4 regions of the Ferribacterium limneticum genome follow, and region 4 is predicted to be linked to each of the others. Evidence: predicted binding sites of a transcription regulator. Region 4 holds the regulator's gene; each other region holds the start of a gene.
What was found. The regulator sigma-54, encoded in region 4, starts transcription at its own class of promoters, with help from an activator protein. The targets are predictions, from matches to a motif close to TGGCACGCTTNCTGCTNA.

Region 1 (2,202 bases), 1.6 Mb from region 4:
AGAGCACTCCCTTGGTAAGGGAGAGGTCGGCAGTTCGATCCTGCCCATGGGCACCACCCCTTTTTTGCCGCGATGCGGCACCGCTTCGGATTACTTGACTGTCCGGAGCCCGCTCTGCTTAAGCACAGCCAGGAATTCACTGAAGTTCGCTTCGCGAACCGAAATTCCACTCAAGGTATCACGCAGATTGAAGACGCCGAAATCACGCTCGCTGGCCTGACCGTCACCCTTGCCAAGGGCCGATCCGCCAGACTGGGAATGGGAAGGCTTGGAGGTCGACACAGACATTTTTTTTGCTCTCGTGATTCAGTGATTTCATTTTGCCCGGTTCAGCAAAAAGTCTGCGTGATCAAATTCACAGTACGCAGCATGAATAAGCCGATCACTTCCCCGGCATAACTTTCTCTGACAGGCGAAGCGTGCTGTTCAGGCCGGAACACCCAGAATCACATGGCTGGCCTTGATCAGGGCGCAGGCCGGAACGCCCGGCTTGAGGCCAAGCTCAAGCACGGCATCGTTGGTGACCACGGCATGGACCAGGGTGCCACCGGCCAGCTTGATGCTGACATCACTGTTAACCGCACCTTTCTGCACGCTGTCGACCGTACCGGCGAGTTGATTACGGGCGCTGAACTTCACGCCCCCCTCACCGGCCAGCAGCATTACCCACGGCGCCTTGATGTAGGCAACGGCTGGCTTGCCGACGGCGAGACCCAGCGCAGCGACGCTGCCCTCGGTCACGATGGCGACGATGCGATCACCCGTCGGGGTGGTGATTTCGACTTCGGCATTGACCTTGCCATCGACCAAGGCGCTGATGGTGCCGGCGAAAACGTTGCGGGCGCTGATTTTCATTTCGTTCTCCTTGAAGCGTTGTTGAACTGGCCCGGTTTTCGCTATATACGAATCGGTATAGCGTAAATTTCAGGCACGTCGACAATCTAGCGAACATCGTTATGCCTATTCAACCATAGCGCAGCGCTGGGAACCGCAAATTTTCGATGAAAACACCGGGAACTACGCTATCGTTATATACACGACAACATAACGTAGCAAAGGCGACAAAATGGAACAAATCGCACATCGTCTGCGCAGCAAGCTGGAAGTCGATACCGAGTTCGGCAGTTTTCTCGGCGACACGCGCATTCGCCTGCTCGAAGCCATCGAAAAGCATGGCTCGATCTCGCAGGCCGCCAAGGCCGTACCACTCTCCTACAAGGCGGCGTGGGATGCCATCGACGCCATGAACAACCTGGCCGACCAGCCGCTGGTTGTTCGTTCGACTGGCGGCAAGAACGGGGGCGGCACGCTGCTTACTGAGCACGGCAGGAAGACCGTCGCCCTCTACCGGGCGCTGGAAGCCGAATATCAGGCTGCGCTCGACCGCCTGTCGGCCAGCCTGAACGATGGCCTGGCCAGCGACTTCCAGCAGTTCCGCCAGTTGCTCCGGCGCATGTCTATGAAAACCAGCGCCCGCAACCAGTTTGCCGGGCAAATCGTTGGCCTGCGCGAAGGCCATGTCGATTTCGAAGTCAGACTCAAGCTCGATGCTGAAAACGAACTGGTCGCCGTGATCACCCGCGAATCGGCCGAAACGCTGGGCCTGGCCATCGGCATGGAGATCAGCGCGCTGGTCAAGTCTTCATCGGTCCTGTTGCTGACTGACCGCAACGTCCGCACCTCGGCGCGCAATCACCTGTGGGGCGAAATCACCCGCATCCACGACGGCCCGGTCAATGCCGAAGTCACCCTCGCCCTGCCCGGCGGCCGCAGCGTCTGCGCTGTCGTCACCCACGACAGCATGGAAAAACTGGGCCTCGCCGTCGGCGAACAGGCCTGCGCCGTGTTCAAGGCTTCCGCCGTCATTCTTTGCCTCTACGCCTGAAAGGAGCTTCACCATGAAAATTCGCCTGCTTTTCGCCTTGACCGCTGCATTCATTGCCACCGCCCAGGCCGACGAGGTTCAGGTTGCTGTCGCCGCCAATTTCACCGCGCCCATGCAGCAGATTGCCGCGCAGTTCGAGAAAGACACCGGCCACAAAGCGGCCTTGTCTTTTGGGGGAACCGGCAAGTTCTACGCCCAGATTGTCAATGGCGCCCCATTTGAAATATTGGTCGCCGCCGATGACGAAACCCCGGCCAGGCTTGAGAAGGAAGGCCAGGGCGTCGCCGGCACTCGTTTCACTTACGGCATCGGCAAAT
Region 2 (2,202 bases), 390 kb from region 4:
TCCAGAGCAGCCAGGGCTTCTTCCAGCGATGCGCAGACGGTCGGGATCTTTGCATCCTCTTCCGGCGGCAGATCGTACAGGTTCTTGTCAGCCGGATCGCCCGGGTGGATCTTGTTCTGGATACCATCCAGGCCGGCCATCAGCAGCGCGGCGAAGCACAGGTACGGGTTGGCGATCGGATCCGGGAAGCGCGTCTCGATACGACGAGCCTTGGTGGAGGCGACGTACGGAATGCGGATGGAAGCAGAACGGTTCTTGGCAGAGTAAGCCAGCTTGACCGGTGCTTCGTAGTGCGGGACCAGACGCTTGTAGGAGTTGGTACCCGGGTTGGTGATGGCGTTCAGTGCCTTGGCGTGCTTGATGATGCCGCCGATGTAGAACAGGGCCAGTTCAGACAGACCAGCATAGCCGTCGCCGGCGAACAGGTTCTTGCCATCCTTCCAGATGGACTGGTGAACGTGCATGCCGGAACCGTTGTCGCCAACGATGGGCTTCGGCATGAAGGTGGCGGTCTTGCCGTACTGGTGCGAAACGTTGTGCACCACGTACTTCAGGATCTGGGTCTGGTCGGCACGCTTGACCAGGGTATTGAACACGGTACCGATTTCGCACTGACCGGCAGTGGCGACTTCGTGGTGGTGAACTTCAACCGGGCAGCCGAGGGCTTCCAGGGTCAGGACCATGGCCGAACGGATGTCGTGCAGGCTGTCGACCGGGGGAACCGGGAAGTAGCCGCCCTTGACAGTCGGACGATGGCCGGTGGAGCCATTGCCGTCGTTCTTCTCGCCAGAACCCCAAGCTGCTTCAGCAGAGTGGATCTTCAGGGAGCAGCCGGACATGTCGACATTCCACTCGACGCCGTCAAAAATGAAGAATTCCGGTTCCGGACCGAAGTAGGCGGTGTCGCCAATGCCGGAGGACTTCAGGTAGGCTTCAGCGCGCTTGGCGATGGAGCGCGGGTCGCGGTCGTAGCCACGGCCATCGGCCGGATCAACGACGTCGCAGGTCAGGACAACGGTGGTTTCATCGAAGAACGGATCGATGTAGGCAGTGGCCGGATCCGGGTTCAGCTGCATGTCGGAAGCTTGAATGCCCTTCCAGCCAGCGATGGAGGAACCGTCGAAAGCGTGGCCGTTTTCGAACTTGTCTTCGCTGAAGGCGGAAACCGGCACGGTAACGTGCTGTTCCTTGCCACGGGTATCGGTGAAACGGAAATCGACGAACTTAGCGTCGTTTTCCTTGATCATCTTGATCACGTCTTGGGGGGTTGCCATAAGCGTCAGTCTCCTAAGAAAACAAGGTGCCGGGCGATCCGGCGACAATCAAAAAATTGTAACCCAGGAGCTTTAGCAGAAAGCATGCCAAACGCTCGGGAGCAATCTTTCTATTTTGCCACAAGGAGATGCCGGTTTTAAGCAAAGAATTCGTCGATCAACGCGAGCACCACGATTGTGCAAAGACGATAAAAATTGCACTATTTTGGTGCAATCAAACAATTCAACGAGACGCAACGCACGGCAGCATGGGCTTTCAGCTGCTCAGCCAGGGCTTCTTCAGCTCGCTTGAGCGCCTCGCCGTTCTCGAAAAAGGCATGGCTCAGAAAAACCTCAAGCTCGACCTGTCCGTTCAAATAATGCAAAACCACCTTTTCCGGCTTCGGCAACCCATCCAGCAAAGGCTTCAATTCGGCCAGCAAGGCATCGCGGCCTGGCAAGCGGGCAGCAAAGATATCCGGATCCATATCGTCTTCCGGATCGATATGGACCAGCACGTCGAGCACTTCCGGATGTTCGCGCAGCACTCGGGCACGCGCCGACTCGGCAATGCGATGCCCCTCGGAAACGCTGATCCGCGAATCGACCTGAACATGCGCATCGACCAGCGCCTGATGCGCCATGCGGCGTGTCCGCAACTGGTGCAAGCCACGCACGCCGGGCGTTTCCAGCAGCGTCGCGCGAATTGCCTCGACCTGCGACTCATCCAGCCCGGTATCAATCAATTCCTTGATCGCGCCCCACGCCAGGCTGGCGCCCATGCGCAGAATCATGAAGCCCATCAGGGCCGCTGCCAGCAGATCGAGAAAGGACCAGCCAAGCAGCGCGCCGCCGATACCGACCACGACGACCAGCGCCGACGCGGCGTCAGCGCGGGTGTGCAGCGCATTGGCGGTGAGCAACTGCGAACGCTGACGCTCGGCCACCC
Region 3 (2,202 bases), 970 kb from region 4:
CTCGGCTTCCTGGCGGCCATCGACGAGCGCACACACAAGCTCGAAATACCGCACGGCCGGGTTCGTCCCGTCGCCTTGCCGACCTACAACGGCTCGCGCAAGGAGGCCAACCTGACCCCCTTGCTGGCACTGCTGCTCCAACGCTTTGGCGTACCGGTGGTCGTCCACGGCTTGCTCGAAGGTTACGGGCGGGTGACGACGGCCCAGATATTCCGCGAACTCGGCGTCATGCCCATGGCCTCGACCACCCAGGCGCAGATCGCGCTCGATGAAAAAGGCCTGGCCTTCCTGCCGCTCAGCGCCATGTGCCCCGGGATTCACAACCTGCTCGCCCTGCGCAGCCGGATGGGCGTTCGCAACAGTGCGCACAGCCTGGTCAAGCTGATCAACCCGTGTCATGGGGATACCGTCCTGGTCGCCCCGGCAACGCATCCTGATTTTATCGATCTGATGCGCGACATCCTGCTGGCCAGGGGGCAGCGCGGCTTGTTGCTGCGGGGCACCGAAGGCGAGCCTTTTGCCAACCCCAAGCGTCGTCCGCGTCTTGAATTTACCCATGACGGGGTGGTCGATACCTTGTTCGAAGCCGAGCACGAGAGCCTGCGTGCGCTGCCGAACCTGCCGGAAGCGGCCGATGCCGTCAGCACGGCCAAATGGATACGGCGCGTGCTCGACAAGCAGATTCCCATGCCCAAGCCCCTGGCCAATCAACTGGCCTGCCTGCTCTACGCCAGCGGCTATGCCGAAGATTTCAACCAGGCCAAGGCCATTGTGGCAGTTGAGGCAACTGGCCTACTGATGGGCGGTAACTGAGCCACAAGCTGCACCGCGCTGGTATCCGGCGCCCTGTTTTGGTGCGAGCATTTTTCGGCTCTTGCCGGAAAACCACAATAAATCAGTCTTCTAGCTAGCTGGCACACTGATTGCAATAACACCATCGGAACAGCGAACTCCCCGCCAACGAAGGCGGCCCGATGGCAACGACGTCATGCGCTGAAAAATATTTGCACCGCAAGGTGCGCGCAACGTTGGAGCCAACAATGAGTAAACCTCGTCTCGTCCTGATCGGTAACGGCATGGCCGGTGTCCGCACCGTCGAAGAACTGCTGAAGATCAAGCCTGATCACTACGACATCACCATCTTCGGCGCCGAGCCGCACCCGAACTACAACCGCATCCTGCTTTCCCCGGTCCTGGCCGGTGAAATGACCATCTCCGAGATCGTTCTCAACGAACTCGAGTGGTACAAGGAAAACAACATCAAGCTGCACACCGGCAAGCAGATCAAGACGATCGACCGCGTCAAGCGCAAGGTCATCGCCGAGGACGGCACCGAGGAAGCCTACGACCGCCTGCTCATCGCCACCGGCTCGACCCCGTTCATGCTGCCGATTCCCGGTAACGACCTGCCCGGCGTCATCGGCTACCGCGACATCAAGGACACCGACGAAATGATCGAAGCCGCCCGCCTGCACAAGCACGCGGTCGTCATCGGCGGCGGCCTGCTTGGCCTGGAAGCCGCCAACGGCTTGAAGCTGCGTGGCATGGACGTCACCGTGGTGCACCTCGGCCCCTGGCTGCTCGAACGCCAGCTCGACGAAGTGGCCGGCAAGATGCTGCAGAAGTCGCTGGAAGACAAGGGCCTCAAGTTCCTGCTCGAAACCCAGACCGAAGCGCTGATCCAGGGCGAATCCGGCCGCGTCGCGGCGATCCGCTTCAAGGGCGGCATGCAGATTCCGGCCGACATCGTCGTCATGGCCGCCGGCATCCGCCCCAACTACGCGCTGGCCGAATCCTCCGGCATCTACTGCAACCGCGGCATCGTGGTGAACGACACGATGCAGACCTACGACCCGAAGGTGTACGCCGTCGGCGAGTGCGTCAGCCACCGCGGCATCGCCTACGGCCTGGTCGCCCCGCTGTTCGAGCAGGCCAAGGTCGCCGCCAACCATCTGGCTGGCTACGGCATTGGCCGCTACACCGGCTCGGTCACCTCGACCAAGCTGAAAGTGACCGGCATTGACCTGTTTTCGGCCGGCGATTACATGGGCGGCAAGGACACCGAGGAAATTGTCCTCAACGACCCCTACGGCGGCGTCTACAAGAAGCTGGTGATCAAGGACAACAAGCTGGTCGGCGGCGTCATGTACGGCGACACGGCCGATGGTCCGTGGTACTTCCAGTTGCTCAAGGATGGCCGCG
Region 4 (2,202 bases):
CCGGCGTTGATCCGATCGCCGTACTCGAAATCCAGAAGATCATTCGCTTCCTCAAGGAGCGGGGCATCGGCGTGCTGATTACCGACCACAACGTCCGTGAAACCCTCGGCATCTGCGATCACGCCTACATCATCAACGCCGGAAACGTACTGGCCGCTGGACGTCCGGCCGAAATCGTTGATAATGAAAGCGTACGGAAGGTTTATCTCGGCGAGCATTTCAGGCTCTGACCGACAGACCCGACCCGACACTATCCGATGAAGCCTGCCCTCCAGCTAAAACTATCCCAGCATCTGGCGCTGACCCCTCAGCTCCAGCAGTCGATCAAGCTTCTTCAGTTGTCGACTGTCGAGATGCAGCAGGAAATCGAGCGTTACCTGCTCGAAAACCCAATGCTGGAACGTGAAGACGAGCACGCTGGCGAGAGTTTCTCATCCGCCCAGCAGTTCGATGCGCCGCAAAGCAGCGAAGGCGAACGCGAGCAGAAGGTTGAGCGGGAAGAACGGGATGCCCGCGAAGAGCGCGAGCAGGATGTTCCGTCAGCCCCATCCGAAGTGGACGATGATCGCTGGTCTTCCGATGCCGGTACCTTCACCGGCGCCGGGCGCGACGAGGACGACGATAGCGATTCCCGCGACATCCATGCCGCCAACGTCAGTCTGCGCGACCATCTAGGCTGGCAGCTGGGCATGACCCAGGTGTCGGAGCGCGACCGCAGTCTGGTGCGCTTCCTGATCGAAGCGCTCGACGACGATGGTTATCTCTCGGCGACGCTGGTCGAACTGTGGGAAACCCTGCCGCCGGAGTACGAAATTGAAATCGAAGAGCTGGAAATCGCCTTGCGCCATATCCAGAATTTCGACCCGATCGGCATTGGCGCCCGCAGTCTGCAGGAGTGTCTGACCCTGCAGCTCAAGGTCTTGCCGGAGAGTGCGGAGCGAACGCTGGCTCTCTCCATTGTCGACAAGCATCTCGAACTGCTGGCTGCCCGCGATTTCGCCAAGATTCGTCGCCTGACCGGCTGCGATGACGAGGCCTTGAAGGCCGCGCACAGCCTGATCACCAGCCTCAACCCGCGGCCGGCGGCCGGCTATGCCCAGATTGAAGCGCGCTACATCACGCCGGACGTGATCGTGAAAAAGCTGAAGGGCAAATGGACTGCCTACATCAATCCCGACGCCTATCCGCGACTGCGCATCAACCGCCTGTATGCCGAGATTCTCGCCAAGCAGCGGCGCGGCAACGGCAACCTGTCCACGCAATTGCAGGAAGCGCGCTGGCTGATCAAGAATGTCCAGCAGCGCTTTGAAACCATACACCGTGTCACGCAGACCATCGTCGACCGCCAGCGCCAGTTCTTCGAACATGGCGAAGTAGCCATGCGGCCGCTGGTCTTGCGTGAAATTGCCGATATTCTCGGCCTGCACGAGTCGACCGTATCGCGGGTGACCAGCCAGAAATACATGGCGACACCACGCGGTATCTTCGAACTGAAATACTTCTTTGGCAGCCATGTCGCCACCGATACCGGTGGTGCCTGTTCTGCCACGGCCATCCGGGCATTGATCAAGCAGTTGATCGCTGCCGAGGATGGCAAGAAGCCCTTGTCGGATAGCCAATTATCCGAAATACTAGGCCAACAGGGAATCGTAGTTGCCCGACGGACGGTTGCCAAATACCGCGAGTCGCTCAATATCCCCCCGGTCAATTTACGCAAGACCCTGTAGAGAGAGGAGAAAAAAGTGAATCTGCAGATTAGTGGTCACCATATCGAAGTTACCCCCGCCCTGCGCGAATACGTCGAGAACAAGCTGGATCCCGTGATCCGTCATTTCGACAAGGTAACCGGCGTTAACGTCGTTCTGTCCGTCGAAAAGCTGAAGCAGAAAGCGGAAGTGACTGTGCACGTGCCTGGCAAGGACATGCATGCCGAAGAATCCGGTGACGACCTTTACGCCGCCATCGATGCTCTGTTCGACAAGCTGGACCGTCAGGTTCAGAAATACAAGCAAAAGGTTCAGGATCACCATCGCGGTGACAAGCCCGGACTGATTGCCGCTGACGAATAAGCGCCGACCGGCCGCAGCACTGCTGCGGCCTCGCTTTACTACCCACCCCTATGAACCCTCTTATCAATCTTCTGACCGCTGATCAGGTATTGCTCAATCTTGAAGCGGGCAGCAAAAAACGGGTTTTCGAACA

Region 1: a site for sigma-54 is predicted at 883-900, ahead of KI617_RS07320 (TOBE domain-containing protein). Genes of this name have one in related genera too.
Region 2: a site for sigma-54 is predicted at 1,347-1,364, ahead of glnA (type I glutamate--ammonia ligase). Genes of this name have one in related genera too.
Region 3: a site for sigma-54 is predicted at 913-930, ahead of nirB (nitrite reductase large subunit NirB). Genes of this name have one in related genera too.

Annotation. Positions count from the first base shown of each region.
Region 1 is NZ_CP075191.1:1,548,645-1,550,846, reverse strand. It holds tRNA gene KI617_RS07335 (tRNA-Thr) at 1-56, shown strand, start outside; gene KI617_RS07330 (hypothetical protein) at 91-288, opposite strand; gene KI617_RS07325 (TOBE domain-containing protein) at 427-855, opposite strand; gene KI617_RS07320 (TOBE domain-containing protein) at 1,067-1,885, shown strand; gene modA (molybdate ABC transporter substrate-binding protein) at 1,899-2,202, shown strand, end outside.
Region 2 is NZ_CP075191.1:3,766,111-3,768,312, forward strand. It holds gene glnA (type I glutamate--ammonia ligase) at 1-1,274, opposite strand, end outside; gene KI617_RS18115 (cation diffusion facilitator family transporter) at 1,475-2,202, opposite strand, start outside.
Region 3 is NZ_CP075191.1:3,187,180-3,189,381, reverse strand. It holds gene ybiB (DNA-binding protein YbiB) at 1-813, shown strand, start outside; gene nirB (nitrite reductase large subunit NirB) at 1,041-2,202, shown strand, end outside.
Region 4 is NZ_CP075191.1:4,157,371-4,159,572, reverse strand. It holds gene lptB (LPS export ABC transporter ATP-binding protein) at 1-230, shown strand, start outside; gene KI617_RS20000 (RNA polymerase factor sigma-54) at 258-1,727, shown strand; gene hpf (ribosome hibernation-promoting factor, HPF/YfiA family) at 1,743-2,069, shown strand; gene ptsN (PTS IIA-like nitrogen regulatory protein PtsN) at 2,120-2,202, shown strand, end outside.